2 regions of the Micromonospora sp. IBHARD003 genome follow, and region 1 is predicted to be linked to the other one. Evidence: predicted binding sites of a transcription regulator. Region 1 holds the regulator's gene; the other holds the start of a gene.

The links. Region 1 encodes HspR, which represses chaperone genes until heat shock. Its sites were predicted from a motif close to TTGAGTNNNNNNNACTCAA; they were not measured.
Region 2: the regulator HspR is predicted to act here: its motif matches at 2,482-2,500, upstream of lon (endopeptidase La).

The regions. Positions count from the first base shown of each region.
Region 1 covers NZ_JBWBBX010000001.1:4,521,608-4,537,215, forward strand. Annotated here, with positions in the region: gene ACTWOL_RS20195 (Yip1 family protein) at 1-845, opposite strand, end outside; gene ACTWOL_RS20200 (FG-GAP repeat domain-containing protein) at 1,007-2,140, opposite strand; gene ACTWOL_RS20205 (hypothetical protein) at 2,392-3,093, shown strand; gene ACTWOL_RS20210 (heterodisulfide reductase-related iron-sulfur binding cluster) at 3,319-5,589, opposite strand; gene ACTWOL_RS20215 (sugar transferase) at 5,771-6,262, opposite strand; gene dnaK (molecular chaperone DnaK) at 6,645-8,498, shown strand; gene grpE (nucleotide exchange factor GrpE) at 8,498-9,175, shown strand; gene dnaJ (molecular chaperone DnaJ) at 9,233-10,414, shown strand; gene ACTWOL_RS20235 (heat shock protein transcriptional repressor HspR) at 10,419-10,877, shown strand; gene ACTWOL_RS20240 (hypothetical protein) at 10,951-11,208, opposite strand; gene ACTWOL_RS20245 (hypothetical protein) at 11,223-12,341, opposite strand; gene ACTWOL_RS20250 (hypothetical protein) at 12,533-12,757, shown strand; gene ACTWOL_RS20255 (hypothetical protein) at 12,754-13,071, shown strand; gene clpB (ATP-dependent chaperone ClpB) at 13,587-15,608, shown strand, end outside.
Region 2 covers NZ_JBWBBX010000001.1:5,633,029-5,648,636, reverse strand. Annotated here, with positions in the region: gene lon (endopeptidase La) at 45-2,459, opposite strand; gene ACTWOL_RS25165 (rhomboid-like protein) at 2,568-3,362, opposite strand; gene ACTWOL_RS25160 (spermidine synthase family protein) at 3,653-4,402, shown strand; gene ACTWOL_RS25155 (response regulator transcription factor) at 4,490-5,233, shown strand; gene ACTWOL_RS25150 (sensor histidine kinase) at 5,230-6,354, shown strand; gene ACTWOL_RS25145 (multifunctional oxoglutarate decarboxylase/oxoglutarate dehydrogenase thiamine pyrophosphate-binding subunit/dihydrolipoyllysine-residue succinyltransferase subunit) at 6,613-10,446, shown strand; gene ACTWOL_RS25140 (DUF6104 family protein) at 10,682-10,861, shown strand; gene ACTWOL_RS25135 (DUF4097 family beta strand repeat-containing protein) at 11,037-11,891, shown strand; gene ACTWOL_RS25130 (PadR family transcriptional regulator) at 11,893-12,828, shown strand; gene ACTWOL_RS25125 (PPOX class F420-dependent oxidoreductase) at 12,889-13,335, opposite strand; gene ACTWOL_RS25120 (glycoside hydrolase family 5 protein) at 13,480-14,889, opposite strand; gene ACTWOL_RS25115 (zinc-binding dehydrogenase) at 14,938-15,608, opposite strand, start outside.

The sequences.
Region 1 (15,608 bases):
CCGAGGGCCTTCGGCCACGGCAGGTCGTGCGACTTGCTCACCATGGACGTGAAGAGCGCGCCCGCCGCGAGCCAGGTCGCCCAGCCCACCACCTGCACCAGCGAGTTGTCGCCCCCCAGGAACATGGCGATGACGAGCCGTGGGGCGTCCGTGAGGGACATGATCAGCATGGAGAGGCCGACGGTCGGCTGCCATGAGCCGTCGCCGCCGAGCTGGCGGGCCAGGGTGTGGGTGACGGCGCCCAGGATCAGACTGCCGATGACGAAGGCCACGCCCGTGATGAGCGCCGAGCCGAGCGCGGAGGCGAACGGTGCCTTGATCGCCTCCGTGCGCGTCTTGTCGAAGCCGAAGATCGCGAGCAGGCCGTAGAGGAAGGTGACGACGAGCGCCGGACCCCACACCGCGTAGTCCCGCATCTGCAGGAACGTCGACCCCGGGCGCAGCACGATGCCGCTCAGCAGCTCTTTCCAGTGCAGGCGCGGCCCCGCGGGGGCGGCGGCGCCGGCGCGGTAGGTGGAGCCGCCGCCGTAGGGGTCTTCGCCGACGCTGAAGGCGCGGGTGTGGCCGGGGTTGTCGGCGTACGGGTCACTCGCGCCGTATCCGCCCGGCCCCTGCTGCCGCTGGTGGGGCGGTTCGCCGAAGTACTCCGGCTCCCCGTGCGGGGCATGCTGCGGGTGCCCGCCGCCGTTGGGCGGCCACTGCTGCTGCGGGGGGTACGAGGGCGCCGCCTGGCCTCCCCCGTACTGGCCCTGCGAAGGCCCGTACGGCGGCGGGGGCGCCTGCTGCGGTTGCTGTTGCGGAGGGCGGTTGTTGCCCCGGCCGCGTCCGATCCTGAATCCAGCCACGTATTCGAACGTACCTGTTCCCGCTGGGCGCGGTGTCCCCGGGCGGGAACAAGTGGCCCTTTGCATCGGACCTGTGACATCCCCTAAGGGAGCCCTGAGGGGTGCGCCGGAGGGGAAACGGGGGCTTGCCTCCGGTGGCGTCCCGGGGGTCCGGCAGGCCGTCAGGTGCCTTCCGGTGCGAGGAAGACCGCCGTGCTGAAGGTGGTCACGGCCCGGGAGCCGTCTCCGGACGCCGGGTAGAACGCGATCACGTCGGCCCGCTCGCCCCGGTGTGTGCGGGTCACGACGTCCGGCTTTCTGTCGCCGTCGAAGTCCGCGTAGCTCAGCAGGTCCGTGACCGGGGAGGTCTCGCCGGCCGGGAGCGGGGGCGCCGGCGGGATGCGTACGGCCTTGAAGGTGTACGGGCCGCCCGGAGTGCCGGGGCCCTTCGGGCCGCCCAGGAGCAGCCGGCCCTCGGTGCCCGTGCCCGCCGCCAGGGGGCGGGTGGAGTAGACGAGGTCGTCGTAGCCGTCGCGGTTGGTGTCGGTCCTCGGCGAGGGCGCGGCGAGTACGGGACCCGCGCCCGGCACGGGGGCGGTCGCGGCGCGCGGTACGCCCGTACGGGTGAAGGGCCCGCGCAGGAAGCTGACCTGGCCGCCGCTGGCCGTGACGGCGAGGTCCTGGGCGCCGTCGCCGTCGAAGTCGCCGCAGACGGGGTGGTCGGGCCACTCGTTCCCGTACCGCGCCTGCCCGGGGATGGTGAGGACGACCGCCCTGCCCGTGAGGCCCGCGGGGGTGCCGAAGAGCAGCTGGAGGGGGACGGGCGGGCGTCCGATGCCGTTGTACGGCGGGTCCGTCGCCACGATCAGGTCGCTGAAGCCGTCCTTGTCGAGGTCGCAGGCGGCGGTGGCGTCGAAGGCGGAGGGCAGGACGCCCGCGACCTTGGCACCGTTCGCGCGGGGTGTGAGGAGCTGGCGCAGGGCGGGGCCCGGCGCACCCGTCGGGGTGCCGTAGACGACCCCGATGCCGGCGTCGTCGTCATGGCTGTTGCCCGCGGCCTTGACCAGGTCGTTGAGGACGAGATCGCGGTGGCCGTCCCCGTTGAAGTCCTCCGGGACGCGGCTTCCGTCGCCGTGCGGCACGGGGATCGCGGGCGTGCCCGCCTTGCCCGCGAGGACGGAGCTGCGGGTGGCGGGAGCGGTGGTGCCGGCCGACGGTGACGCGGTGGGGTCGGGGATCAGCCCGCAGCCCACCAGCAGCAGGGCGCCCGTGAGCACACCCGCACCGACCACAGCGGTGTTGCGTTTGCGACGCACGTCAGCTCTGCCTTCCCCTCCGCCCCCGTGTAACCAGCCGCCTCATCATGCTCGTGCCGGGCGCATCGGCCAATGGGGGAGCGGTGGGTGATGCCTCACGCACTGCATGTGCCTTTATAAGGGATTTCGGGCTTGTTTACTTGGATGTGTTGGTGAATGCCGGGTTCTTGTTACGTATTCGATGGCTGGCCCATATATGGGGCTCGTAGCTTCGGCGTAGTCAGCTCCAACCCCCACGCAGGAGTTCACCCATGCGCGTCACCCGACGTTCCCTCCGCACGACCGTCACCGCCACCGCCGTCGCCGCGGCCCTGGTCCTCCCGGCCGGGGCGGCCCTGGCCGCCGGCCCGGGCAGCGCGGCAGGATCCGCCGGAGCATCCGCCGAGGCGGGCACGGGCCATGGCATGAGCCCCGGCCAGCGCTCGGGCTCCGGTGGTGCGGGCACGACCGGAGAGGGCAGGGCGGCGAGGCTCGCCGACGGGTCGGTCGCCCGCATCTACAAGCTCGGCCCGAACCACTACAAGGCAGATGTCCTGGCCGGCGGCACCAGGCTGGACACCCTGGAGAGCACCGGCGCTCCGGTGCTCGGCCGCAGCGGCGACCTGAGGGTCATCCTGCTCCCCGACGGCAATGTGGTGTCGTGGATCGAGACCGCGAAGAAGCCGGCTGCCGGTTCCGACGCCTCCGCGGGTGTCGTGCTGCCGGACGGGCGCGTCGCGAAGCTCGTCAAGGGCGGGCCCGGTGAGTCCCGCGTCGAGGTCACCTCGTCGCACGGGCGCCACCTCGGCACGCTGACGGGCCTGAAGCCGACCGCCCGCTTCGGCGGGTGGACGTACAAGCTCGTCTCCGACCACAGGCAGCCCGTGTTCGTCGTCGTGGACGGCAAGCGCGGCGGCAGCGGCTGGGTCTACGACTTCAACGGCAGGCTGGTCGAGGCGTACAAGACCCGCTGAGGGCGAGGCATGCCGGGCCCGTTGAGGACCGAGGCGGCACCCGGCCCGGGCGCCGCGGGCGCAGACGCCCCGGTCCGATCCGACAGCCGCACACACAGAAGCGGCCGGTCCTGCCCCCGAGGCAGGTCCGGCCGCTTCCTGGTCCCGCTGTCCGCACGGTCACGGCGCCTCCCGTGATCATGCGTCCCGCGTTCTCGTGCGCTACGGAACGTACGACGTGTGTGGCTACTTCACCGGTTCCGGCTCGGGGGCATCAGTCTGCTCCGCCGCGCCCTCACCCGGGTCCACCGGAGTCCTGACCGAGTCGAGGAGCAGCTGAGCCACGTCCACGACCTTCAGGTTCTCCTTCGCCGTGCCCTCGTTCTTCTTGCCGTTGACCGAGTCGGTCAGCATGACGAGGCAGAACGGGCAGGCGGTGGACACGATGTCCGGGTTCAGCGACAGCGCCTCGTCCACCCGCTCGGTGTTGATGCGCTTGCCGATCCGCTCTTCCATCCACATGCGCGCACCACCGGCGCCGCAGCAGAAGCCGCGCTCCTTGTGACGGTGCATCTCCTCGTTGCGCAGACCGGGCACCTTGGCGATGATCTCGCGCGGCGGGGTGTAGACCTTGTTGTGACGGCCCAGGTAGCAGGGGTCGTGGTAGGTGATCAGACCCTCGACCGGCGTCACCGGGATCAGCTTGCCCTCGTCGATGAGGTGCTGGAGCAGCTGGGTGTGGTGGATGACCTCGTACTCGCCGCCGAGCTGCGGGTACTCGTTGGCGATGGTGTTGAAGCAGTGCGGGCAGGTCGCGACGATCTTCTTCGCCGACTTCGGCTTCTTCGTCGACTCGTCCTCGTCGTCCTCGCCGAACGCCATGTTCAGCATGGCGACGTTCTCCGCGCCGAGCTGCTGGAACAGGAACTCGTTGCCGAGGCGGCGCGGCGAGTCACCGGTGCACTTCTCCTCGCCGCCCATGATCGCGAACTTGACGCCCGCGATGTGCAGCAGCTCCGCGAAGGCCTTGGTGGTCTTCTTGGCGCGGTCCTCCAGGGCGCCGGCGCAGCCGACCCAGTACAGGTAGTCGACCTCGGTGAGGTCCTCGACGTCCTTGCCGACGACCGGGACCTCGAAGTCGACCTCCTTGGTCCACTCGAGGCGCTGCTTCTTGGCCAGGCCCCAGGGGTTGCCCTTCTTCTCCAGGTTCTTGAGCATCGTGCCCGCCTCGGACGGGAAGGCGCTCTCGATCATGACCTGGTAGCGGCGCATGTCGACGATGTGGTCGATGTGCTCGATGTCGACCGGGCACTGCTCCACGCACGCACCGCAGGTGGTGCAGGACCACAGCACGTCCGGGTCGATGACGCCGCCCTCTTCGGCGGTGCCGATCAGCGGGCGCTCGGCCTCGGCGAGAGCGGCGGCGGGGACGTCCTTCAGCTGCTCCGCGGAGGCCTTCTCCTCGCCCTCGGCGTTCTTGCCGCCGCCGGCGAGCAGATAGGGCGCCTTGGCGTGCGCGTGGTCGCGCAGCGACATGATGAGGAGCTTCGGGGAGAGCGGCTTCCCGGTGTTCCAGGCGGGGCACTGCGACTGGCAGCGGCCGCACTCGGTGCACGTGGAGAAGTCGAGGATGCCCTTCCAGGAGAACTGCTCCACCTGGCTGACACCGAAGACGTCGTCCTCGCCCGGGTCCTCGAAGTCGATCGGCTTGCCGCCGGACGTCATCGGCTGGAGCGCGCCGAGCGCGGTCTCGCCGGTGGCGTTGCGCTTGAACCAGATGTTCGGGAAGCCCAGGAAGCGGTGCCAGGCCACACCCATGTTGGTGTTCAGGCCGACCGTGATCGCCCAGGTCATGGTCACGCCGAGCTTGATCATGGCGGCCAGGTAGACCAGGTTCTGCAGCGCGCCGATGCTCAGCCCCTTGAAGGCGAGCACCAGCGGGTACGACGCGAAGTAGGCCGCTTCGTAGTGGTCGACACCGTGCAGTGCGCCTTCGAGGCCACGCAGCACCATGATGGCAAGGCCGATGGTGAGGATGACGTACTCGACGAAGTACGCCTGGCCCATCTTGGAACCCGCGAAGCGCGACTTGCGCCCCGCCCGCGAGGGCAGGTTCAGCAGCCGGATCCCGATGAGCACCAGGATGCCGACGGTCGTCGCGAGCGCGATGAACTCGGTGTACACCTCGTACGGCAGGAAGCCGCCGAGCACCGGCAGGGTCCAGTCGGCCTTGAACAGCTGACCGTACGCGGTGATGATCGTCAGCCCGAGCGTGAGGAAGCCGACGGCGACGAACCAGTGGGCGAAGCCCACGATTCCCCAGCGGTTCATCCGGGTGTGGCCGAGAAACTCCTTGGCCAGCGTCAGGCTGCGTGCCTTGGGATCGTCGGTGCGGCTGCCCGCAGGCACGGGCTGGCCGAGCCTCACGAACCGGTAGATCTGCGCGACGGCTCGGGCGATGAGCGCAACGCCGACCACGGTCAGCACCAGCGACACGATGATCGCGGCGAGTTGCATGTTGGGGCTCCCTCGGGCCTGCGAGGTGGGAAGATCCAGCACTTACTAAGCGGTAACTTATTCAGTCCGTGCTGAGACTACCCACATATTCCGCCGCACTGTAGTTGCGCCTGCGGTGATCTGCGTCGCTCAGGTCACCCTGAGTGCAGGTCGGCCGGGGTGCGGACGGCCCGCACCGGGGTCACCGTGAGCGCCCGCGGCGTCTGGCGCGGGTTCTGCCACGCATTCCCCGGGGGGTGTGCAGCAGGACGGCCAGATCCATTCCGATCCAATGGTGCTCCACATAGTGCTGGTCGAGCAGTACGGGTTCGTCCCAGGGCATGACGGAGTGGCGGGCGAGCTGTGCGGGGCCGGTCAGGCCCGGCTTGACGGTCTGCCGCCAGGGGGCTGCCGCGCGGGGGTGGTCCGGTGTCAGTGCGGCCGGGCCCACCAAAGACATCTCGCCGCGTACGACGTGGGGCAGCCGGGACAGCAGGTCCAACCGGAAGCGCCGGGTGTGCAGGGAGCGGACGGCGATCGGGCGGCCGTGGAGCCCGACCTTCGTCTCGTGGGCGAACGCCCCTCCGGGGCGCCGCAGCAGGGCCGCCGAGCAGACGGCCGCGAACAGCAGGGGTGCGGTGAGGAGCAGTAGCGCGGTGCCGAGGGTCAGATCGAGGAGGCGCTTGGGCTGCATCGCTTCACCTGCCCGTTCCGTTGTGCCGGGAGCTCTGTGGGGTTCCGCCGGGCCTCTGTTTGCTTCCGTTGGTACCCAAGTGGCAAATACGGGCTTCTGACGGTGTCTGCCCGCACCTGCTGATGTCTGCGGTATCCGCTGATTTTTGGTGTCGTCTGTGCAGTCTGGCGATGTCTGGTGGTGTCTGTCGCCGTTTCGTGTGCTTCAGCGAGAACCTTGGCACGCTGGGGCTGGGGCCGGGTGCAGGCCGCGCCGGGACGACCGTGGAGCTCTCGGCGGGCGCGCACCATAGTTGAGCCGCGTCGACTCAGGTCTGTTGACTCCCTGAGGCGACTGATGCATCCTTGAGCGAGTTCCACTCAAGTCCACTGGAGGAATCGAAATGGCACGTGCGGTCGGCATCGACCTGGGCACGACTAACTCCGTCGTCAGCGTTCTGGAGGGCGGCGAGCCCACCGTCATCACCAACGCAGAGGGCGCCAGGACCACGCCGTCCGTCGTCGCCTTCGCCAAGAACGGTGAGGTGCTGGTCGGCGAGGTCGCGAAGCGTCAGGCGGTCACGAACGTCGACCGGACCATCCGGTCCGTGAAGCGTCACATGGGTACGGACTGGAAGATCGAGCTCGACGGGAAGAACTTCAACCCGCAGCAGATCTCCGCGTTCATCCTGCAGAAGCTCAAGCGTGACGCCGAGGCCTACCTGGGCGAGAAGGTCACCGACGCGGTGATCACCGTCCCGGCGTACTTCAACGACTCCGAGCGCCAGGCCACCAAGGAGGCCGGTGAGATCGCGGGCCTCAACGTCCTGCGCATCGTCAACGAGCCGACGGCCGCCGCCCTGGCGTACGGCCTCGACAAGGACGACCAGACCATCCTCGTCTTCGACCTCGGTGGCGGTACGTTCGACGTCTCGCTGCTGGAGATCGGCGACGGTGTCGTCGAGGTGAAGGCCACCAACGGTGACAACCACCTCGGTGGTGACGACTGGGACCAGCGCGTCGTCGACTACCTGGTGAAGCAGTTCGCCAACGGCCACGGCGTCGACCTGTCCAAGGACAAGATGGCGCTCCAGCGTCTGCGCGAGGCCGCCGAGAAGGCGAAGATCGAGCTCTCGTCCTCGACCGAGACGACGATCAACCTGCCCTACATCACGGCGTCCGCCGAGGGCCCGCTGCACCTGGACGAGAAGCTCACGCGCGCCCAGTTCCAGCAGCTCACGGCCGACCTGCTCGAGCGCTGCAAGACCCCGTTCCACAACGTCATCAAGGACGCGGGCATCGCGCTCTCCGGCATCGACCACGTCGTCCTCGTGGGTGGCTCGACCCGTATGCCCGCCGTCGCCGAGCTCGTGAAGGAGCTGACCGGCGGCAAGGAGGCCAACAAGGGTGTCAACCCGGACGAGGTCGTCGCCATCGGCGCCACGCTCCAGGCCGGTGTCCTCAAGGGTGAGGTCAAGGACGTCCTGCTCCTCGACGTGACCCCGCTGTCCCTCGGTATCGAGACCAAGGGCGGCATCATGACCAAGCTGATCGAGCGCAACACCACGATCCCGACCAAGCGGTCCGAGATCTTCACCACGGCCGAGGACAACCAGCCGTCCGTGCAGATCCAGGTCTACCAGGGCGAGCGCGAGATCGCGGCGTACAACAAGAAGCTCGGCATGTTCGAGCTGACCGGCCTTCCGCCGGCCCCGCGCAGCGTCCCGCAGATCGAGGTCTCGTTCGACATCGACGCCAACGGCATCATGCACGTGACCGCGAAGGACCTGGGCACGGGCAAGGAGCAGAAGATGACCGTCACCGGCGGCTCCTCGCTGCCGAAGGACGAGGTCGACCGGATGCGCCAGGAGGCCGAGCAGTACGCGGAGGAGGACCACCGCCGCCGCGAGGCCGCCGAGGCCCGCAACCAGGCCGAGCAGCTCGTCTACCAGACCGAGAAGTTCCTCAAGGACAACGAGGACAAGGTCCCCGGTGAGATCAAGACCGAGGTCGAGACGGCGGTGACCGAGCTCAAGGAGAAGCTGAAGGGCGAGGACACCGCGGAGATCCGCACCGCCACCGAGAAGGTCGCGGCCGTCTCCCAGAAGCTCGGCCAGGCCATGTACGCCGACGCCCAGGCCGCGCAGGCCTCCGGCGGTGCCGGTGACGCCGGTGCCGGGCAGGCGAAGGCCGACGACGACGTCGTCGACGCCGAGATCGTCGACGACGAGAAGGACCAGAAGGGCGGCGCTGCCTGATGACGGAGGAGACCCCGGGCTTCGAGGAGAAGTCCGACGTCCCCTCCGGCGCCGCTCCCGACGAAGCGGCGCAGGCCGCCTCTCCCTCCGCGGAGGAGGGGGCGGCCCAGGCCGGGGACGCAGCACAGAACGCCGCGCAGGCGGCACAGCCGGCCGGGGCAGCGGGCGGGACGGCTCAGCTGGACCAGGTCCGTACCGCGCTCAACGAGCGCACCCTGGACCTCCAGCGGCTTCAGGCCGAATACCAGAACTACCGCCGCAGGGTGGAGCGGGACCGGATCACGGTCAAGGAGATCGCCGTCGCGCAGCTCCTGACCGAGCTTCTTCCCGTGCTCGACGACATCGGGCGCGCCCGTGACCACGGCGAGCTGGTCGGCGGCTTCAAGTCGGTGGCCGAATCGCTGGAGACGGTCGCCGCCAAGATGGGGCTGCAGCAGTTCGGCAAGGAGGGCGAGCCCTTCGACCCGACGATCCACGAGGCCCTGATGCACTCGTACGCACCGGACGTCACGGAGACGACCTGTGTGGCGATCCTGCAGCCGGGTTACCGGATCGGGGAGCGGACCATCCGTCCCGCACGGGTCGCGGTGGCCGAGCCCCAGCCGGGTGCGGCGCCCGCGGCGCCGAAGGAGGAGCAGTCGGCCGACGAGGAGAGCGGTGGCCCGGACGAGGGCTGACGTGATCGGTCGCGTACCGGGTTACGCACGGGGATTCGTCCGAGAGGAGGGACGTCGATGAGCACGAAGGACTTCGTGGAGAAGGACTACTACAAGGTTCTCGGCGTCCCCAAGGACGCCACCGAGGCGGAGATCAAGAAGGCGTACCGGAAGCTCGCCCGCGAGTTCCACCCGGACGCCAACAAGGGCGACACCAAGGCCGAGGAGCGCTTCAAGGAGATCTCCGAGGCCAATGACGTGCTCGGCGACGCCAAGCGGCGCAAGGAGTACGACGAGGCGCGCGCCCTCTTCGGCAACGGTGGCTTCCGGGCCGGCGGTCCCGGCGCCGGTGGCAACTTCAACTTCGACCTGGGCGACCTCTTCGGAGGCGCCCAGGGCGGAGGGGGCAACGCCGCGGGCGGTTTCGGCGGCGGTCTCGGCGATGTCTTCGGCGGACTCTTCAACCGCGGCGCGGGGACGGGTACGCGGACGCAGCCGCGCCGCGGCCAGGACATCGAGTCCGAGGTGACGCTCAGCTTCACCGAGGCGGTGGACGGGGCCACGGTCCCGCTGCGAATGTCCAGCCAGCAGCCCTGCAAGGCCTGTTCGGGCACCGGCGACAAGAACGGCACTCCGCGGGTGTGCCCGACCTGCGTCGGTACGGGGCAGGTCTCGCGCGGCGGCAGCGGCTCGTTCTCGCTGACCGACCCCTGCGTGGACTGCAAGGGCCGCGGCCTCATCGCCGAGAACCCGTGCGAGATCTGCCACGGCAGCGGTCGTGCCAAGTCCTCGCGCACCATGCAGGTCCGTATCCCGGCGGGCGTCCTGGACGGGCAGCGGATCCGGCTGCGCGGCAAGGGCGCACCGGGCGAGCGCGGTGGACCGGCCGGTGACCTGTACGTCGTCGTCCATGTCGACTCCCACCCGGTCTTCGGCCGCAAGGGCGACAACCTCACCATCACCGTGCCGGTCACCTTCACCGAGGCGGCGCTCGGCGGCGAGGTGAAGGTGCCGACGCTCGGCGGACCCCCGGTCACGCTGAAACTCCCCGCCGGTACGCCGGGCGGCCGTACGATGCGGGCCCGCGGAAAGGGCGCCGTGCGCAAGGACGGCACCCGCGGCGATCTGCTGGTCACCGTGGAGGTCGCGGTGCCGGCGGAGCTCGGTGACGAGGCCCGTGAGGCACTCGAGGCCTACCGGAAGGCGACTGCGGGTGAGGATCCGCGGGCAGAACTGTTCCAGGCTGCGAAGGGAGCGTGACCTCATGGAGAGGGACGGCCGACGCCGTAATCCATACCAGCTGACGGACGAGACACCGGTGTACGTCATCTCGGTGGCGGCCCAGCTCTCCGGACTGCACCCGCAGACCCTTCGGCAGTACGACCGCCTCGGCCTGGTCTCCCCGGACCGCACGGCGGGCCGGGGCCGGCGCTACTCGGCGCGGGACATCGAACTGCTCCGCCAGGTCCAGTCGCTGTCCCAGGACGAGGGCATCAACCTCGCCGGCATCAAGCGCATCATCGAGCTGGAGAACCAGGTCGCGGCCCTCCAGGCCCGGGTCGCCGAGCTGTCGGCGGCGGTCGAGGGCGCGGCGGCGGCGATGCAGCAGCGCGAGGCGCAGGTGCATGCGTCGTACCGGCGCGACCTGGTGCCGTATCAGGACGTACAGCAGGCGAGCGCGCTGGTGGTGTGGCGGCCCAAGCAGCCGAAGCGGGACACCTGACGGCTGACCGAGCGGCATACGGGAGGGGCCGGGGAGAGCCACAGTGCTCTCCCCGGCCCCTTCGTTCGTTCGGTTACCGCGCCGGTGCGGTGACCGCCCAGTCGCCCGCCGGCAGGGATTCGGTGCCGTCCGCCGCCACGGCGGTCACCCAGTAGTACGACGTGGTGCCGCGCTTCGCGCCGGTGTCGAGGTAGTCCTCGGCAGTGCCCGCGAGTTCGGCGATCTTCTCGTACGCGGCGGTGGCGGGGTTGTCGTCGGGTCGCTCTCGGTCGTGGGGAGCGTGGGGGGAGCGCCAGGGGGCTTGGGGGAGCGCCGCGTGATGATCGCACACCGGTGCGAACGTTGTCAGGTGTGCTCGACCTGCCCGATGCGACTTGCTGCCGCCGTCGTCGTCGCTGTCGTCGGCGGTGTGGCGGGTGCGGTGGGTGTTCTGTGTCCGTTCGGTCCGTTCGGTCCGTTCGGGTCGGGGTGCTCGGTCGGCGCGGTCTGCTCCAGGATCCCCGAGCGGGCGATGAGGAAGCCGAGTTGCGCTCGCGAACCACTGCCGAGGGCGGAGGCGAGCTTGGCGATATGGGCACGGCAGGTGCGGACGTTCATGCCGAGGCGGCGGGCGATGGCTTCGTCGACATGGCCCTCGACGAGGAGTTTGGCGATGGAGCGCTGCACACCGCTGATGCCGTCCAGTTCAGGGGCGTACGAGACGACCTGGTCGTCCCAGGGCACCCCGTGGAGCCAGAACTGGTCGAAGACGCCGACGAGATAGTGCACCAGGCCCTCGTGGCGCAGCTCCAGGGCGACCCGGCGGTCGCTGCGTGCCGGGATGAAGGCGACCTTCCGGTCGACGATGATGAGCCGGTCGATGATCTCCTCGAGGGTGCGGACCTCCGCGCCGTACGGGGCGACCCGCTCGACGTAGGCCATCGTGGAAGGGTTGTGGCGCGCGGTGTGCTGATAGAGCGTCCGCATCCGGACACCCCGGTCGATGAGCGTCTCGACACGCCGCAGCCCGTCCTGCAGAGTGGCGGGCCTTCTTCCGCTGCCGGGCTGCACGGTCAGCAACTCGTCGGTGCACTCGGCGATGACACGGTCCAGCGTGGCGTTGATCACGCCCAGACCCTCGAGCACCGTGATGGCGTGCGTGCCGGACGGATCGTGCGGGCTCAGCGTCATGAATGGCTCGAACGCGTCCGTCAGCGACATCGTGAGTCGTCTTCGCTCCTGGATCTCCCGCTCGATGGGGTGTATCAGCTGGTGCAGGGCAATGGACGGTGGAACCGGACGGAGCCATTCGCCGTCGTCAGGGTCCGGGCGCAGCATGGCCAGTTCGATGAGGCAAGGCGCCTCTGTCACCTCGGATCGGGCTATGCGGCCATTGCGCAGAGCGGACGCATAGAGGTATTTCCCCGCCTCGCACAGCTCGTCGTGACTGTGCTTGTCTCCCGAATCGCCCCTTTTCGCATGCATATGCACCCCCCTCAGGGTCCTGAATTACAGGAACATGATGCCTGCACACGCTGGTGGAAGCGTTCGGAGTGAGCCATCGTCTTAGGCGCGGGGGAGGAGGTTGTGATCAAAAGAGGTGGAGATCGGCGATGACCAGGATGGTTCGTGCACTTTGCGCTATAGCCGTTGCGGCCGCTCTCGGTGGCCTCGCGGTGAGCGGTGAGCCCACGTGGGAGTCCGCCCCCGCGTCGGTGACCGCGGCACCGGGTGAGCCCACCTGGGAGGCGGCACCCGCTTCGGTGCTCGCGATGCCGGGTGAACCCACCTGGGAGATGGCTCCGAAGGGTGAGCCCACATGGGAGTCGGCGCCCGAGTCGGTGACCGCGGACCCGGGTGAACCCACCTGGGAGAGCGCACCGGCGGACGTCCAGGCATGAGTGTTCCTCCGGATGACCGCGTCTTCCGACGTGAGATGGCGACCGCGTACCGATCCGGGTGGCACTTCATCGACCTCGTCACGGCCATTCCCGGCCGTGGGGACTCGGTGATGGTCACGCTCTTCGGTGAGCCGATCGTGGTCGCCCGCGGCGACGACGAGGATGTCCGTGCCTACCGCTGCCTGCGGAGGCCCCGTGGGGCCCCGCAACCCGTTCGCTGTGCCATCCGGTACGGCATGATCTTCGTCAATCTCGATCAGCGCGATCACCAGCTGGTCGAATCGCAGACCACCGCCACCCCCCGCAGTGCCTGAGCGGTTCCCCCGTCGTTCAAGATCGCTCAGGCGCTACCCCCACACAGCGGCGCCATCGTGGACCTGAAACACGATGGCGCCGCTGTGCTTTTCCCTTGAGCGCCTGCGGGCGCGCCCGAGGTGCGGTGGCGGGTGAGCCTCCGTAAGGCTCCCCGGCAGGTCCTGCGACCCTTCCCGGGCTGTCCTGCGGCCCGCCCCCGGCAGTCCTGCGCTCCTCCCCGGCCTCCCCGGCCTTCCCGGCCTTTCCTGGCCGGCACCGCCCCTCCCCCTCCTGGCCCTTCCTGGCCCTCTGGTCCCTCCGGCTCCGTTCCGGCCCTTCCTTCATGCGCACGGCGTCTGGTGCGCCTCCTGTCCGAGCCTCCGGCCCCTGTTCCGACCCCTGTCGCGCCGGGCCGAAGATCTTTCCCGGCTGCCTTGAGCGGAATCGACTCAACTTTGTGTACGTTAGATGAGTCATGGGCTTGGGATGCCGGAAACACCGGAGCCGAGACCGGATCCGAGGAGGAGAACCGCACGTGGACGCCGAGCTGACCAACAGGAGCCGGGATGCGCTCAACGCCGCTTCCAGCCGCGCCGTGTCCGAGGGCCACGCCGATCTGACCGCCGCGCACCTCCTGCTCGCCCTGCTCGCGGGCCAGGACAACGAGAACATCACCGACCTGCTGGCCGCCGTCGACGCCGACCAGGCGGCCGTACGGGCCGGAGCGGAGCGCGTGCTCGCCGATCTGCCGAGCGTGACCGGGTCCACCGTCGCGCCCCCGCAGCCCAACCGCGATCTGCTCGCGGTGATCGCCGACGCCGACCACCGCGCGAAGGAGCTCGGCGACGACTACCTGTCCACCGAGCACCTGCTCATCGGCATCGCGGACAAGGGCGGCCGCAGCGCCGATGTGCTGAAGGAGCAGGGGGCCACGGCGAAGAAGCTGCTGGCCGCGTTCCAGGAGACGCGGGGATCACGGCGTGTGACGACCGCCGACCCCGAGGGTCAGTACAAGGCGCTGGAGAAGTTCGGCACCGACTTCACGGCGGCGGCGCGGGAAGGCAAGCTCGACCCCGTCATCGGCCGTGACCACGAGATCCGCAGGGTCGTGCAGGTGCTCTCGCGCCGTACCAAGAACAATCCGGTGCTGATCGGCGAGCCCGGCGTCGGCAAGACCGCCGTCGTCGAGGGGCTGGCGCAGCGGATCGTGAAGGGCGACGTGCCCGAGTCGCTGCGGAACAAGCGGCTGGTGGCCCTCGACCTGGGCGCGATGGTTGCGGGTGCGAAGTATCGCGGCGAGTTCGAGGAGCGGCTGAAGACCGTACTCTCCGAGATCAAGGAGAGCGACGGCCAGATCATCACGTTCATCGACGAGCTGCACACGGTCGTGGGCGCGGGCGCCGGCGGTGACTCCGCGATGGACGCGGGCAACATGCTCAAGCCGATGCTCGCGCGCGGCGAGCTGCGCATGGTCGGCGCGACGACGCTCGACGAGTACCGCGAGCGGATCGAGAAGGACCCGGCCCTTGAGCGCCGCTTCCAGCAGGTGCTGGTCGCCGAGCCGACGGTCGAGGACACCATCGCGATCCTGCGCGGGCTCAAGGGGCGTTACGAGGCGCACCACAAGGTGCAGATCGCGGACAGCGCCCTGGTCGCCGCCGCGACCCTCTCCGACCGGTACATCACCTCGCGCTTCCTGCCGGACAAGGCCATCGACCTGGTCGACGAGTCCGCCTCCCGGCTGCGGATGGAGATCGACTCCTCGCCGGTCGAGATCGACGAGCTGCAGCGCTCCGTCGACCGGCTGCGGATGGAGGAGCTCGCTCTGAAGAACGAGACCGACGAGGCGAGCAAGCAGCGGCTGGAGAAGCTGCGCCGCGACCTCGCCGACCGCGAGGAGGAGCTGCGCGGCCTCACCGCACGCTGGGAGAAGGAGAAGGAGTCCCTCAACCGCGTCGGCGAGCTGAAGGAGAAGCTCGACGAGCTGCGCGGGCAGGCGGAGCGCGCCCAGCGCGACGGCGACTTCGACACCGCGTCGAAGCTGCTCTACGGGGAGATCCCGGCGCTCGAGCGGGAGCTGGCGGCGGCCACCGAGGCGGAGGCCCAGGTGGAGGCCGCGAAGGACACCATGGTCAAGGAGGAGGTCGGTCCCGACGACATCGCCGACGTGGTCGCCGCCTGGACCGGTATCCCGGCGGGCCGGCTGCTCGAGGGCGAGACCCAGAAGCTGCTGCGTATGGAGGACGAGCTGGGCAGGCGCCTGATCGGCCAGACCGAGGCCGTACGGGCGGTGTCGGACGCGGTGCGCCGCTCCCGGGCGGGCATCTCCGACCCCGACCGCCCCACCGGGTCCTTCCTGTTCCTCGGCCCGACGGGCGTCGGCAAGACCGAGCTGGCGAAGGCCCTGGCGGACTTCCTCTTCGACGACGAGCGGGCCATGGTCCGGATCGACATGTCCGAGTACAGCGAGAAGCACTCCGTCGCGCGGCTGGTCGGTGCGCCTCCCGGCTACGTCGGCTACGAGGAGGGCGGCCAGCTGACCGAGGCGGTGCGCCGG
Region 2 (15,608 bases), 1.1 Mb from region 1:
GGCCCGGCCCGATAACCCGGTGGGGCCGGTGCCCCGCCGGCGGATCACGCTGCCGCGGTCACCGGCACCTCCGCCGGGGCGAGGGCGATCTCGAGCACCTGCCGCACGTCCGTCACCGGGTGGACCTCCAGCTTCTCGAGCACCTCGGCGGGCACGTCGTCCAGGTCGGCCTCGTTGCGCTTGGGGATCACCACGGTCGTGGTCCCCGCCCGGTGGGCGGCCAGCAGCTTCTGCTTCAGGCCGCCGATCGGGAGCACCCGTCCGGTCAGCGAGACCTCACCGGTCATCGCCACGTCCGTGCGGACCAGTCGCCCCGACAGCAGCGATGCCAGCGCCGTCGTCATCGTGATTCCGGCGCTCGGGCCGTCCTTGGGGACCGCGCCCGCGGGGAAGTGGATGTGCACACCCCGGTCCTTGAGATCCGCGACGGGCAGCTCCAGCTCGGCGCCGTGCGAGCGCAGGAAGCTGAGCGCGATCTGCGCGGACTCCTTCATGACGTCGCCCAGCTGCCCGGTCAGGGTCAGTCCGGCGGCCCCGGTCTCGGGGTCGGCCAGTGACGCCTCGACGTAGAGGACGTCACCGCCGGCGCCGGTGACCGCGAGACCGGTGGCCACGCCCGGCACCGCGGTGCGGCGCTCGGCCGGGTCCTGCGCGGACTCGGGGACGTGGTGCGGCCGGCCGATCAGCGCGCGCAGATCCTCGTCCGTGACGGTGAACGGCAGCTTCCGGTCGCCGAGTTCGTGCTGGGCGGCGACCTTGCGCAGGAGCCGGGCGATCGAGCGCTCCAGGTTCCGTACGCCCGCCTCACGGGTGTACTCCCCCGCGAGCTTGCGCAGCGCGGACTCGTCGATGCCGACCTCGCCGTCCGCAAGGCCCGCCCGCTCCAGCTGGCGCGGAAGCAGATGGTCCCGGGCGATGACGACCTTCTCGTCCTCGGTGTAGCCGTCGAGCCTGACCAGCTCCATCCGGTCGAGCAGCGCCTCCGGGATGGCCTCCAGCACATTGGCGGTGGCCAGGAAGACGACGTCGCTCAGGTCGAGTTCGACCTCCAGGTAGTGGTCGCGGAAGGTGTGGTTCTGCGCGGGGTCGAGGACCTCGAGCAGGGCCGCCGCCGGGTCGCCCCGGAAGTCGGAGCCGACCTTGTCGATCTCGTCGAGCAGCACCACCGGGTTCATGGACCCGGCTTCCTTGATGGCGCGGACGATACGGCCGGGCAGCGCGCCCACGTACGTACGCCGGTGGCCGCGGATCTCCGCCTCGTCCCGGACGCCGCCGAGGGCGACCCGGACGAACTTCCGCCCCATCGCATGGGCGACCGACTCGCCGAGCGAGGTCTTGCCGACACCGGGCGGGCCGACGAGCGCGAGCACCGCGCCCCCGCGCCGCCCGCCGACCACGCCCAGCCCCCGGTCGGCGCGCCGCTTGCGCACCGCCAGGTATTCGGTGATCCGGTCCTTCACGTCGTCGAGGCCCGCGTGTTCGGCGTCGAGTACGGCCCTGGCGCCCCGGATGTCGTACGCGTCCTCGGTGTGCTCGTTCCACGGCAGTTCGAGGACGGTGTCGAGCCAGGTGCGGATCCAGGAGCCCTCGGGGCTCTGGTCACTCGACCGCTCGAGCTTCTCGACCTCCTTGAGGGCGGCCTCGCGCACCTTCTCTGGCAGGTCGGCGGCCTCGACCCGGGCACGGTAGTCGTCGGACTCGTCGCCTTCGGACTCGCCGTTCAGCTCGCGCAGCTCCTTGCGGACCGCCTCCAGCTGACGGCGCAGCAGGAACTCGCGCTGCTGCTTGTCGACGCCCTCCTGGACGTCCTTGGCGATGGACTCCGCGACGTCCTGCTCGGCGAGGTGCTCGCGCAGCTGGTCGGTGGCGAGCCTGAGCCGGGCCACCGGGTCGCTGGTCTCCAGCAGTTCCACCTTCTGGGCGGTGGTGAGGAAGGGCGAGTACCCGGAGTTGTCGGCGAGGGCGGACACGTCGTCGATCTGCTGCACGCGGTCGACGATCTGCCAGGCGCCGCGCTTCTTCAGCCAGCTGGTGGCGAGCGCCTTGTACTCCTTGACGAGCTCGGAAACCGCCCCGGGAACCGGGGCGGGCACCGTCTCCTCGACGGCGGTTCCCTCGACCCAGAGTGCGGCGCCGGGGCCCGTGGTGCCGGCGCCGATGCGCACCCGGCTGCGTCCGCGGATCAGGGCGCCGGGATCGCCGTCGGAAAGCCGGCCGACCTGTTCGACGGTCCCGAGGACTCCGGTCGCGGCGTACGTGCCGTCGATGCGCGGCACGAGCAGCACTCTCGGCTTGCCGGGCCGGCTGCCGGCCGCTGCCTGGGCAGCCTCCACCGCCGCCCGCACATCGGCGTCGGACAGGTCGAGCGGCACCACCATCCCGGGCAGCACGACCTCGTCGTCGAGCGGCAGCACAGGCAGAGTGAGCGCGGCGTTGTGCGGCGAGGACTCAGCAGCCATGATCTCCCCTTCTGCATTCAAGTTGAGTTGTATGGACTCAATGCAGAAGGTGCTCGGGATGTTCCCCGACGGGTGTTCGCCGTGAGCGATCGGCGCGGCACCGGGTGGTCACCCTGGGGCGACGGCCTGGCGGCGCGTCCAGAGGCGCACGAGGGGCCAGGTGGCGATCCCGGCCAGCAGTGCCAGCGGATGGCCCCAGTTGCTGACCGGATCCTCGTAGCCGAGCAGGTCGTTCAGCAGAACGACCGTCACCCCGCCGAGCACCGCCGCTCGCGTCGCCGGAGTGAACAGCCCCGCCAGCGCTCCCGCGCAGGCCAGCACGCCGAAGCTGATGCCGTAGTCGAGCCGCTGCAGCGACGAGTCGGGCAGTTGCCCGGCCAGCACGGACAGTCCGACCGGGACTTCCGTCGCCAGCGTGGCCACCACATGGCCGCCCAGGAACACCGCGGCGGTACGCACGCCCCCGATGCGCCTCTCCAGCGCGGGGACGACGAACACGAAGCCGATCGCATAGGCCGACACGAGCCCGCCCGCGACCCACAGGGCGCTGGCCCCGAGCACGATCACGGGCGCCGTGACGAGATGCGCGACATCCGTGCTGGACCCCTGGAGCAGCCCGGCGACGGTGGCCGGATCGCCGTACTCGGCGAAGAGGGAGGTGGCGATGAGCACGAGCGCATAGCCGAAGGCGAAAGGCGTGCCGATCGGAGTGGGCAGAAGCCGCGCTCGCCGGCGGATCCTCCCCGCGGACGCGGGCGCGCATCGCGGTCCGTCCACCGCGGGCAGCACGGGCACGGTCGTGTCGTGCCCGCCGGCCGGTGCCACGCGCCTTGGGGGCACGCCGCCCAGCAGTTCACGCGGCAACGCGCGCGGCCGGTCACGTAGCTGGGGCCGCTGCACCACGCATGGCTCCTTACGTTCGTGGGTCGCCGTTGCCGCCGGGCGGCCCTGACCGGGCTCCCGGACTCTGCCCAGCCAACGCGATCACCACCCACCCCGTCCATGATCTGTACCACACAGGGCATTTGGCCGGCCGCGAACCGGGCGCCACCCCAGAGCCGTCGGCGCCCGGGAGGACCATCGCGGTCAGGGCGCGGCCGGTGGCGCGCGGGAATCGGTTTGTCCCGCCGGTCCCGGCGCCGACAGGATGGTCGTGATCCGTGTCGTCCCGCCAGCCGCCGGAGGTCCTCGCCATGCCGTTCCCCGAACCGTCCACGTTCACCGCGCCTGCCGGGCCTGTCCTACCGGACGGACCCGTCACCCTCGACCGGCGCGAAGGGCCCTACGGAGAGGTCGTTCTGCGACGGCGGGACGGCGCCGGACACGGGAACGGGCATGGGAACGGCCCCGTGTACGAGATCATCGCCAACGGCTGCTTCCTCATGGACACCTCCGACGGCCGCTCCGAACGGCTGCTGATCGACGCCGCGCGCGGCGCCCTCGGCCGGCGCCGGGAGCCCCGGCTGCTCATCGGCGGCCTGGGCGCCGGCTTCTCACTCGCCCACGCCGCCGCCGACCCCGGCTGGGCCGGAATCGCCGTGGTCGAGCGGGAGCAGGCGATCATCGACTGGCATCGCGGCGGCCCGCTGTCCGCCATCACCGCGGAGGCGCTGGCCGATCCGCGTACCGAGATCCTCGCCGTGGATCTCGTCGGTCATCTCCATAACGCTTCGGAAACATACGACGCGCTGTGCCTGGACATCGACAACGGCCCCGACTGGACCGTCACCGAGGACAACGCGAGCCTCTACTCACCGGACGGACTGACCGCCTGCGCACGCAGATTGACGCCGGGCGGAGTGCTCGCCGTATGGTCGGCACGGCCGTCCGCCGCTTTCGAGGAGTCGCTGCGGAATGCCGGATTCACCGGGGTTAGAACCGAAGAGATCCGCGTTGCCCGAGGCGTACCTGACGTGGTCCATCTCGCCGTTCGCCCTGCGTAGCCGGGAGGCGATCGATGCCTTTACGCTGCTGACTGACCTGACACACCGATCTACACGCAGCTCGCAGTGCGCGACAGGGGCGGGGCGATGGACCAGACACACACCAGCAACAACGGCGCCGCGGCGTACTCGACGGCCAGCGCCCAGCGCCGGGTGCTGGTGGTCGAGGACGACACCACCATCGTCGAGGCCATCAGCGCGCGGCTGCGCGCCGAGGGCTTCCTGGTGCAGACCGCGACGGACGGCCCGGCCGCCGTCGACGCCGCCGAGGCATGGCAGCCGGACCTGATGGTCCTGGACGTGATGCTGCCGGGCTTCGACGGTCTGGAGGTGTGCCGCCGGGTGCAGGCGCAGCGACCGGTGCCGGTGCTGATGCTGACGGCCCGCGACGACGAGACCGACATGCTGGTGGGCCTCGGGGTCGGTGCCGACGACTACATGACCAAGCCGTTCTCCATGCGTGAGCTGGCGGCCCGGGTGCACGTCCTGCTGCGCCGGGTGGAGCGCGCCGCGCTCGCGGCCGTGACGCCGCGCAGCGGGATCCTGCGCCTCGGCGAGCTGGAGATCGACCACGCGCAGCGCCGGGTGCGGGTCAAGAGCGAGGACGTCCACCTCACGCCGACCGAGTTCGATCTGCTGGTCTGCCTGGCGAACACGCCGCGCGCGGTGCTCTCCCGGGAGCAGTTGCTCGCCGAGGTCTGGGACTGGGCGGACGCCTCCGGCACCCGCACGGTCGACAGCCACATCAAGGCACTGCGCCGCAAGATCGGCGCCGAGCGGATCCGCACGGTCCACGGCGTCGGCTACGCGCTGGAGACCCCGGCACCATGAGCGGGCAGGGCCGACGGCTGAACCGGCTCCGGCCCGAGCTCAGCCGGCTGCGGTCCGAGCTGGGCTCGGTCGAGATCTCGATCAAGACCAAGCTGGGCGCCCTGGTCGTGGTGTCGGTGCTGATCACGTCCGGGCTGGCGCTGGTCGCCTTCAGGACCGGCGCCGAGCTGCGGTACATCACGGTCTTCGCGATGATCACGACCTTGCTGATCACCCAGTTCGTGGCGCACGGTCTGACCGCCCCGCTGGACGAGATGAACACCGTCGCCAAGGCGATATCCCACGGCGACTACACCCGCCGGGTGAGCGGCGCCGACCGGCGTGACGAGCTCGGCGACCTCGCGACGACCATCAATCTGATGGCGGACGACCTCGAGGCCGTGGACAGGCACCGCAAGGAACTGGTCGCGAACGTCTCCCACGAGCTGCGCACTCCCATCGCGGCCCTGCGCGCGGTGCTGGAGAACGTCGTGGACGGGGTGTCGGCCGCCGACCCCGAGACCATGCGCACGGCGCTCAAGCAGACGGAACGGCTCAGCCGGCTGGTCGAGACCCTGCTGGACCTGTCCCGGCTCGACAACGGTGTGGTCACGCTGAGGACACGGCGCTTCGAGGTGTGGCCCTATCTGTCGGGGGTGCTGAAGGAGGCCAATCTGGCCGCCGGGCAGCGCGGGCTCCCTTCCGGGTCGGGCAGCCACACCCGCAAGGACGTCCATCTGCATCTCGACGTGTCGCCGCCGGAGCTGACCGCGCACGCGGACGCCGAGCGGCTGCACCAGGTCGTGGCCAATCTCATCGACAACGCCGTGAAGCACTCCCCGCCGCACGGCCGGGTCACGGTCCGTGCCCGCCGCGGGCCCCAGGCGGAGTCGCTGGACCTCGAGGTGCAGGACGAGGGCCCCGGCATCCCGCGGTCGGAGTGGCACAAGGTCTTCGAGCGCTTCAACCGCGGCAGCGTCCCGTCCCCGCACGGGCCGGGCAGCGACGGCGGTACGGGCCTGGGCCTGGCGATCGCCCGCTGGGCCGTGGAACTGCACGGAGGGCGCATCGGAGTGGCCGAATCGACACGCGGCTGCCGGATTCTCGTCACTCTTCCGGGAGCACCCCCGCGTCGCGGTTGACGTAGGGTTCGAAGCGGAGGTCCACATTCGGCGAATGTGCGGCCAGGGGGTGTGGGCCACGGGGCCGCAGCCCCGCTGTCGTGCACCCGTTTCACGGGGAACCACGCTTGTTTCCCGCCATTTCCTACGCCGAAACCGACCATCCGGTGTGACTTAGGCGACGAAGGACGTGCCCGGCCTGCACCTCCCGGCCGGGGAGGCGTAGCCTTTATTTCCGCTGTCCATCACCTTGTGAAGCGGAAGAGGGCGGTTGCCGCCGTGTCGTCTCAGTCCCCCAGTAACTCGAGCACTTCGACCGACCCTGACGGGCAGGGGAAGCACCCCGCTGCCGCGTTCGGTCCCAATGAGTGGCTCGTCGACGAGATCTACCAGCAGTACCTCCAGGACCCGAACTCGGTCGACCGAGCCTGGTGGGACTTCTTCGCCGACTACAAGCCCGGCGGTTCGGCCACCACCGGATCCGCTGCCGCGGGGGCGGCGGAGGCCACGGCCCCGCCCGCCGCCGAGCAGACGCCGAGCACCGCACAGGCTCCGGCGCCGGCCGCTCCGGCGAAGCCCGCCGCCGCTCCCGCAGCCCCGGCCCAGCCCGCCGCCGCTCCGGCCCCGGCCGCTCCGGCGAAGCCCGCCGCAGCCGCTCCCGCAGCCCCGGCCAAGCCCGCCGTGGCGAAGCCCGCTGCCAAGGCCGCCGAGCCGGCCGCTCCGGCGCCCGAGGGCCCCGAGATGCTCCCCCTGCGCGGCCCCTCCGCCGCCGTCGCGAAGAACATGAACGCCTCGCTGGAGCTGCCGACGGCCACCTCCGTCCGCGCGGTCCCGGTGAAGCTGCTCTTCGACAACCGGATCGTCATCAACAACCACCTCAAGCGCGCCCGGGGCGGGAAGATCTCCTTCACCCACCTCATCGGCTACGCGATGGTGCAGGCGATCAAGGCCATGCCGGCGATGAACTGGTCGTACGGCGACAAGGACGGCAAGCCGGTCCTGGTCAAGCCGCCGCATATCAACCTCGGCCTGGCCATCGACCTGGTGAAGCCCAACGGCGACCGCCAGCTCGTCGTCGCGGCGATCAAGAAGGCCGAGACGCTGAACTTCTTCGAGTTCTGGCAGGCATACGAGGACATCGTCCGGCGCGCCCGCAACAACAAGCTGACGATGGACGACTTCACCGGCGTCACCGTCTCGCTGACCAACCCGGGCGGCCTCGGCACGGTCCACTCGGTGCCACGTCTGATGCCCAGCCAGTCCGTGATCATGGGCGTCGGCTCGATGGACTACCCGGCCGAGTTCCAGGGCACCTCCCAGGACACCCTGAACAAGCTGGGCATCTCCAAGGTCATGACCCTGACCTCGACGTACGACCACCGGGTCATCCAGGGTGCCGCTTCCGGCGAGTTCCTGCGGGTCGTCGCCAACCTGCTGCTCGGCGAGAACGGCTTCTACGACGACATCTTCGAGGCCCTGCGCATCCCCTACGAGCCGGTCCGCTGGCTCAAGGACATCGACGCCTCGCACGACGACGACGTCACCAAGGCCGCCCGTGTCTTCGAGCTGATCCACTCCTACCGGGTCCGCGGCCACGTCATGGCCGACACCGACCCGCTGGAGTACCGCCAGCGCAAGCACCCCGACCTGGACATCACCGAGCACGGGCTCACCCTGTGGGACCTGGAGCGCGAGTTCGCCGTCGGCGGCTTCGGCGGCAAGTCGATGATGAAGCTCCGCGACATCCTCGGCGTGCTGCGCGACTCGTACTGCCGCACCACCGGCATCGAGTTCATGCACATCCAGGACCCGAAGCAGCGCAAGTGGATCCAGGACCGCGTGGAGCGTGCGCACGCCAAGCCGGAGCGCGAGGAGCAGCTGCGGATCCTGCGCCGGCTCAACGCGGCGGAGGCCTTCGAGACCTTCCTGCAGACCAAGTACGTCGGCCAGAAGCGGTTCTCGCTGGAGGGCGGCGAGTCCGTCATCCCGCTGCTCGACGCGGTCATCGACTCCGCCGCCGAGTCCCGCCTGGACGAGGTCGTCATCGGCATGGCCCACCGCGGCCGTCTCAACGTCCTGGCGAACATCGTCGGCAAGTCGTACGCGCAGATCTTCCGCGAGTTCGAGGGCAACCTCGACCCGAAGTCGATGCACGGCTCCGGCGACGTGAAGTACCACCTGGGCGCCGAGGGCACCTTCACCGGTCTCGACGGCGAGCAGATCAAGGTCAGCCTGGTCGCGAACCCCTCGCACCTGGAGGCCGTGGACCCGGTCCTCGAAGGTGTCGTGCGCGCCAAGCAGGACATCATCAACAAGGGCGGCACGGACTTCACCGTCCTGCCGATCGCCCTGCACGGTGACGCGGCCTTCGCGGGCCAGGGTGTCGTCGCCGAGACGCTCAACATGTCGCAGCTGCGCGGCTACCGCACCGGCGGCACGGTCCACGTCGTCATCAACAACCAGGTCGGCTTCACCGCCGCCCCGGAGTCGTCGCGTTCGTCGATGTACGCGACCGACGTGGCCCGCATGATCGAGGCGCCGATCTTCCATGTGAACGGCGACGACCCGGAGGCCTGCGTCCGTGTGGCGCGGCTCGCCTTCGAGTTCCGCCAGACGTTCAACAAGGACGTCGTGATCGACCTCATCTGCTACCGCCGCCGCGGTCACAACGAGGGCGACAACCCGCAGTTCACCAACCCGCAGATGGTGAACCTGATCGACAAGAAGCGCTCGGTGCGCAAGCTCTACACCGAGTCGCTCATCGGTCGCGGGGACATCACGCTGGAAGAGGCCGAGCAGGCGCTGCAGGACTTCCAGGGCCAGCTGGAGAAGGTCTTCGCGGAGGTCCGCGAGGCCACCAGCCACCCGGCCCCGGCCCATGTCCCGGACGCCCAGGCCGAGTTCCCGGTGTCGGTTACCACCGGGGTCTCCCAGGAGATCGTCAAGCGGATCGCCGAGTCCCAGGTCAACATCCCGGACCACGTCACCGTCCACCCGCGTCTGATGCCCCAGCTGCAGCGCCGCGCGGCCTCGGTCGAGGACGGCACGATCGACTGGGGCATGGGCGAGACCCTGGCAATCGGCTCGCTGCTGATGGAGGGCACCCCGGTCCGGATGGCCGGCCAGGACAGCCGCCGCGGCACCTTCGGCCAGCGCCACGCGGTGCTCGTGGACCAGGAGACCAACGAGGACTACACCCCGCTGCTCTACCTGTCCGACGACCAGGCCCGCTACAACGTCTACGACTCGCTGCTCAGCGAGTACGCGGCGATGGGCTTCGAGTACGGCTACTCGCTGGCCCGTCCGGACGCGCTGGTCATGTGGGAGGCCCAGTTCGGCGACTTCGTCAACGGCGCGCAGACCGTCGTCGACGAGTTCATCTCCTCGGCCGAGCAGAAGTGGAGCCAGACCTCCGGCGTCACGCTGCTGCTGCCGCACGGCTACGAGGGCCAGGGCCCGGACCACTCGTCCGCCCGCCCGGAGCGCTTCCTCCAGATGTGCGCGCAGAACAACATGACGGTCGCCATGCCGACGCTGCCGTCGAACTACTTCCACCTGCTGCGCTGGCAGGTCCACAACCCGCATCACAAGCCGCTGATCGTCTTCACGCCGAAGTCGATGCTGCGTCTGAAGGCCGCGGCGTCCAAGGCGGAGGAGTTCACCACGGGCGGCTTCCGTCCGGTCATCGGCGACACGGCGATTGACTCCGGCGCGCTGAACCCGGCCGATGTCCGCAGGGTCGTCTTCTGCGCCGGCAAGGTCTACTACGACCTCGAGGCCGAGCGTCAGAAGCGCGGTGCGAAGGACACGGCGATCATCCGCCTCGAGCGTCTGTACCCGCTGCCGGGTGCCGAACTGCAGGCCGAGATCGCCAAGTTCCCGAACGCCGAGAAGTACCTGTGGGCCCAGGAGGAGCCGGCGAATCAGGGTGCCTGGCCGTTCATCGCGCTCAACCTGATCGACCACCTGGACCTGGCCGTCGGCGCGGACGTGCCGCACGGCGAGCGACTGCGCCGTATCTCGCGGCCGCACTCCTCGTCGCCGGCGGTCGGTTCGGCCAAGCGCCACCAGGCGGAGCAGCAGCAGCTGGTGAGCGAGGTCTTCGAGGCCTGATCGGCTGCCGACCGGCTGCTGATCCACTCGTGATCGACGGGACCGGCCCCCCACTCACGCGACGGCGTGGTGGGGGCCGGTCCCGTTCTCCGTGTCCGTGTCCCGTGTCCGTGTCCCGCGTCCGCGTCCCGCGTCCGTGTCCGCGTCCGCGTCCGTGTCCGCGTCCGCGTCCGCGTCCGCGATGGCGCCGGCGGCGGCGGACGGCGGCTCGCCATGGGCCTATTAGGCTGTTCCCATGTACTTCACCGACCGTGGCATCGAGGAGCTGGAGAAGCGGCGCGGCGAGGAGGAGATCACCTTCGAGTGGCTCGCCGAGCAGCTGCGCACGTTCGTCGACCTCAATCCGGACTTCGAGGTGCCCGTCGAGCGGCTTGCCACCTGGCTGGCGCGGCTCGACGACGAGGACGACGAGTAGGCCTGCCGAAGCCTGTCCCTTTCCGGGCCCCTGTGCGGTTCATCCACGCACCGGGGCCCGTCGTCGTGCCGGCTGACACCTGTTGCGATACCTCTTGACTTCAATGTCTCGCGATATATCGTATCTACATCAGCAGTCGCGATATGTTGCGTCAGGCCGCCGGGAGGTCAGCACCATGCCAGAGTCGACGTGGACCGTTGCCGAGCCCCAGAAGCTCGTGTTCGACGAACCCGTGACATCTCTCAGCGTGCGCATCGTCAACGGGGCGGTGAACGTGGTCGGCACCGACGAGGAGACCGCCCGCCTGGAGGTCTCCGAGCTCGACGGCCCGCCGCTGATCGTGACCCGCAGCGGGTCCACACTCACGGTGGCCTACGAGGACGTGCCGTGGAAGGACTTCATCAAGCTGTTCGACCGCAAGCGCTGGCAGCGCCACGCCGTGGTGTCCCTCGCGGTGCCGTCGAGCGCCGCCGTCGAGGTGGGCGTCGTGGGTGCCGGGGCGGTCGTCTCGGGCATCCAGGGCCGTACGGACGTACGCGGCGTCAACGGGGACACCACACTGGTACGGCTGTCCGGCAGGATCCATGCCGAGACGGTGTCGGGCGCTCTCGAAGCCCAGGCGGTGACCGGCGAGCTGCGCTTCAACTCCGTGTCCGGCGATCTCACCGTGATCGACGGCGCCGGCCCCTCGGTACGGGCGGAGACCGTCAGCGGCGACATGGTGATCGACCTCGACGGGACCCCGACGGACGTCCGGGTCACCAGCGTCTCCGGTGAGGTCGCGATCCGGCTTCCGCACCCCGCGGACGCCCGGATCGAGGCCAACACCACCAGCGGGGCGTTGTCCAACGCCTTCGAGGACCTGCGGGTCACGGGGATATGGGGCACCAAGAAGATCACCGGCACGCTGGGCTCCGGCGACGGCTCGCTCAAGGCCACGACGGTCTCCGGCTCCATCGCCCTGCTGCGCCGCCCGCACACCGAGGACGAGACCGGCGAGGCCGCCGCCCCCACCGGAAAGGTGCTCTGACATGCCCCCCGTCTTCGCCCACGGACGGCTCCGCCTCTATCTGCTGAAGCTGCTCGACGAGGCACCCCGCCACGGCTACGAGATCATCCGCCTGCTGGAGGAACGCTTCCAGGGGCTGTACGCGCCGTCCGCGGGCACGGTGTACCCGCGGCTGGCCAAGCTGGAGGCCGAAGGCCTCGTCACCCATGCCACCGAGGGCGGCCGCAAGGTGTACTCGATCACCGACGCCGGCCGGGAGGAGCTCGCGGGCCGCGGCGGGGAACTCGCCGACCTGGAAGTGGAGATCCGCGAGTCCGTCTCGGAACTGGCCGCGGAGATCCGCGACGACGTACGCGGCGCGGCGGGCCGGCTCCGCAGGGAGATGCAGGCCGCCGCGTCGGAGAGCCGGCGCGGGGACGCGGGCCTCGGTGACGGCGATGCCTGGCGCACGGCCAAGGAGGAGATGCGGCGGGCCAAGGAGGAATGGAAGGAGCAGGCCCGCCGGGCGAAGGACGAGTCGCGCCGCGCCCGCGAGGAGGCGCAGACCGCGCGCCGCCAGGCCCGGGAGGCCCAGGAGCGGGCCCGCGAGGATGTCCGGTTCATCGCCCGGCAGGTCCAGGAGCAGGTCCAGGGCCACTTCGCGCGGGGCGACTGGCCGAGCGGTGTCCGCGAGGGCCTGTCCGAACTCACCGGCCACCTGGGCAGCCTGGCCCGCGGGACGACGGCATGGCCCCCGTTCATCAAGCCGGAACCGGCCGACGCGGACCCCGGCTGGGCGAAGGACGCCGCGGACTCAGGCGACCCGGCCCGCGACCTGGAACGCCTCCTGGACCGCCTGCGCGACGACGTCCGCGACGCGGCACGCGACCACGGCGTGACGCCGGCTCAGCTCGAAGAGGCCCGCCGCCACCTGTCGTCGGCGGCCGCCCACATCCTCGCGCTCCTGCGCAAGAGCTGAAGGTGGAACGGCCCCCTGCCCGTTCCGCCCGCAGCCGCTGCGTGGGAAGCCTTCCCGGGTCTACCCGGCGATGCCATGGCGTGCGACCACCCGGTCCACCCGTGCACGGACCAGATACTCCCCGGCGACCGCGTTGCGCTCGCCGTAACTCCGCGACCGGGCCTCGCCCATGTAGCGGGCGGCGATCCGGGTCGCCCAGTCCGACAGTTCGCGCGGGTCGTCGGTGAAGCTCGCCGTGCACTCCAGCATCACATAGGAGAACGGAGGTTCCTGATCGTCGACGCACAGCGAGAAACGCGGATCACGGCGCAGGGACTTGTACTTGAGGGATTCGTGCCACGTGGTGAAGACCAGACCGGGCCCTCCCGCACCGCCGGACTCCTCGTCGAGCAGGAACCAGACGGGCGTCACATGGGGCCTGCCGTCGGAACGGCTGGTCGCCAGCTTGCCGGTCCTCGTGCCGGTGAGCACGAAGGAGCGCCACTCCTGTTCGCTCATCTCCCGCATTCACGACTCCTCACGCTTCCCGGTGACGCCATGGTCAGGAGAGGGTACGCAGACGGAGCGGCCTTCCCGAAGAGACTCGCGCGGTACCGACGGCGGAAGGCGCCGCCGTGCTCCCGGCGGTCCGGGACCCCGAACCCGATCGGGTCAGCGCCGGTGGACGTCGATGTGCACCCGCGCCCCGGGCCGGGCGAACACCCGGTCGCCGCGCCGCGTGCCCCCGGACACCTCGATGCTCCACCCCCGCGCACTCGGCGGCAGTGACAGCCGGGTGACGCCCGGACGGGCCTCGTACGACAGCCTGTACACGCCCGCCAGGGAGTCCCACGACTCGCCGCGCACCGCTCCCGCGACCGCCGGCGCGTACGGCGCCGCCGTCTGCTCCTTGTTGGTACGGAAGCGGCCCTCGTCGTCCACGGCGCAGTAGCCGCCGCCGTAGCACCAGACATAGCCCGCCCAGCCCGAGCTGTAGCGGGCGAGCGAGGCCAGCGCCTCGCGGTAGAAGCGGCCCATGTTCGGCAGGGAGTTGTTCAGGGGGCCCCACTCCCCCACGACGACCGGGACCCGGTAGGCCTTCGGGTACGCGGTCACGGCGGCCTCGTAGGCCTCGATCCAGCCGGCCGCGGGGTCGTAGTCCGCGCCCGCCTCCATCGCCCCGTTGTAGAAGTGCGGGGCGTACACGACCCTGTGGTCCTTGATCTTTCCGAGTCCGGTCGGGACGCCCTCGCCCACGATGGGCGTCGGCTCGACGAAGAGCCAGTTGTTCCGGTCGGCCGAACGGACCGCCTTCGCCAGCCGGTTGTACATCGGCGTGAGCTGCTCGCGTTCGATGCGCCGGGCGGCGGCCGGCAGGTCCTCGCCCTGCGCCATCTCCCCCATCGGTTCGTTGATCAGGTCGTAGCCGAGCACGGCGGGGTGGTCCGCGAAGCGTCCGGCCAGCACCCGCCACATCCGGGCCTGCGCGCGCCGCAGATCCGGATCCTCGTACAGGTGCGTGAAGGCCCGCTGCACGGCGGGCTCGAAGTACTCCGCGAACCAGTCGTCGGGGTGCGGGGTGAAGGGCAGCCCATCGGTACGGGTCGCCCACTCCGGTGTACCCCGGTGGCCGAAAGCCGGGCCGAAGACGTCCTGGTGCGCATCGATCACGACCTGGATGCCGTGCTCTTCGGCCCAGCCGAGGATCCGCTCGATCTTGCGGAGATACGCCTCGCTGTAGTGTCCGCGCACCGGCTCGAGATCGTCCCAGAACACCAGCAGCCGGGCGAAGTCGAAGCCCTGGGCGCGCATGTCCCTCAGATGCCGCTCGGTGATCGCGGACAGGGCCTGGTCACCGCGGTGGTTCTTGTCCTCGATGTTCCAGCCGCGCAGCGTGAGGACCCGCCCCTGATCGTCGGTCAGCCGGGGCACATCCGAAGGCCCGGTGCCCGCCACGCGAGTGGGAGGGCCCCCGGCCGGGACGGCGGGAGCGGCACCGGCCGGAGTGGCGGGTGCGCTCGCGGCCAGGACGAGGGAGCAGACGGCAACGGCGAGAAGGTGGTGCACGGCGACCTCCGGCACGACGCGTATGGCAGTGCCGGAGATCCCATCAGTGGACCTGACGGACCATCAAGACTGGGTCAGGACAATCTTTCCGAACAGCTCCCCGGACGCCAGCTTCTCGAAGCCCTCGCGTGCCCGGTCCAGCGGCAGCACCTCGTCGATCATCGGACGCACACCCGTGGCAGCGCAGAAGGACAGCAGGTCCTCCAGCTCGTCCTTGGAACCCATGGTGGAGCCGACGATCTTCAGCTCGAGGAAGAAGATCCGGGTGAGCTCGGCGTGCGAGGGGCGGTCGCCGCTGGTCGCTCCGGAGATGACCAGGGTGCCGCCGGGCCGCAGGGACTTGACCGAGTGCGACCAGGTGGCCGCGCCGACGGTCTCGATGACCGCGTCCACCCGCTGGGGCAGCCGGGCACCCGGCTCGAAGGCGTCGACCGCGCCCAGTTCGACGGCCCGCCTGCGCTTGGCCTCGTCGCGGCTGGTGGCGAAGACGCGCAGCCCGGCCGCCTTCCCGAGCGCGATCGCCGCGGTGGCGACACCGCCGCCCGCGCCCTGGACGAGCACGGAGTCACCGGGGCGCACGCCGGCGTTGGTGAAGAGCATGCGGTACGCCGTCAGCCAGGCGGTCGGCATACAGGCCGCCTCCTCGAAGGAGAGCCCCTTCGGCTTGGGCAGCACGTTCCAGGCGGGCACCGCGACCTGCTCGGCGAAGGTGCCCTGGTAGCGCTCGGTCAGGA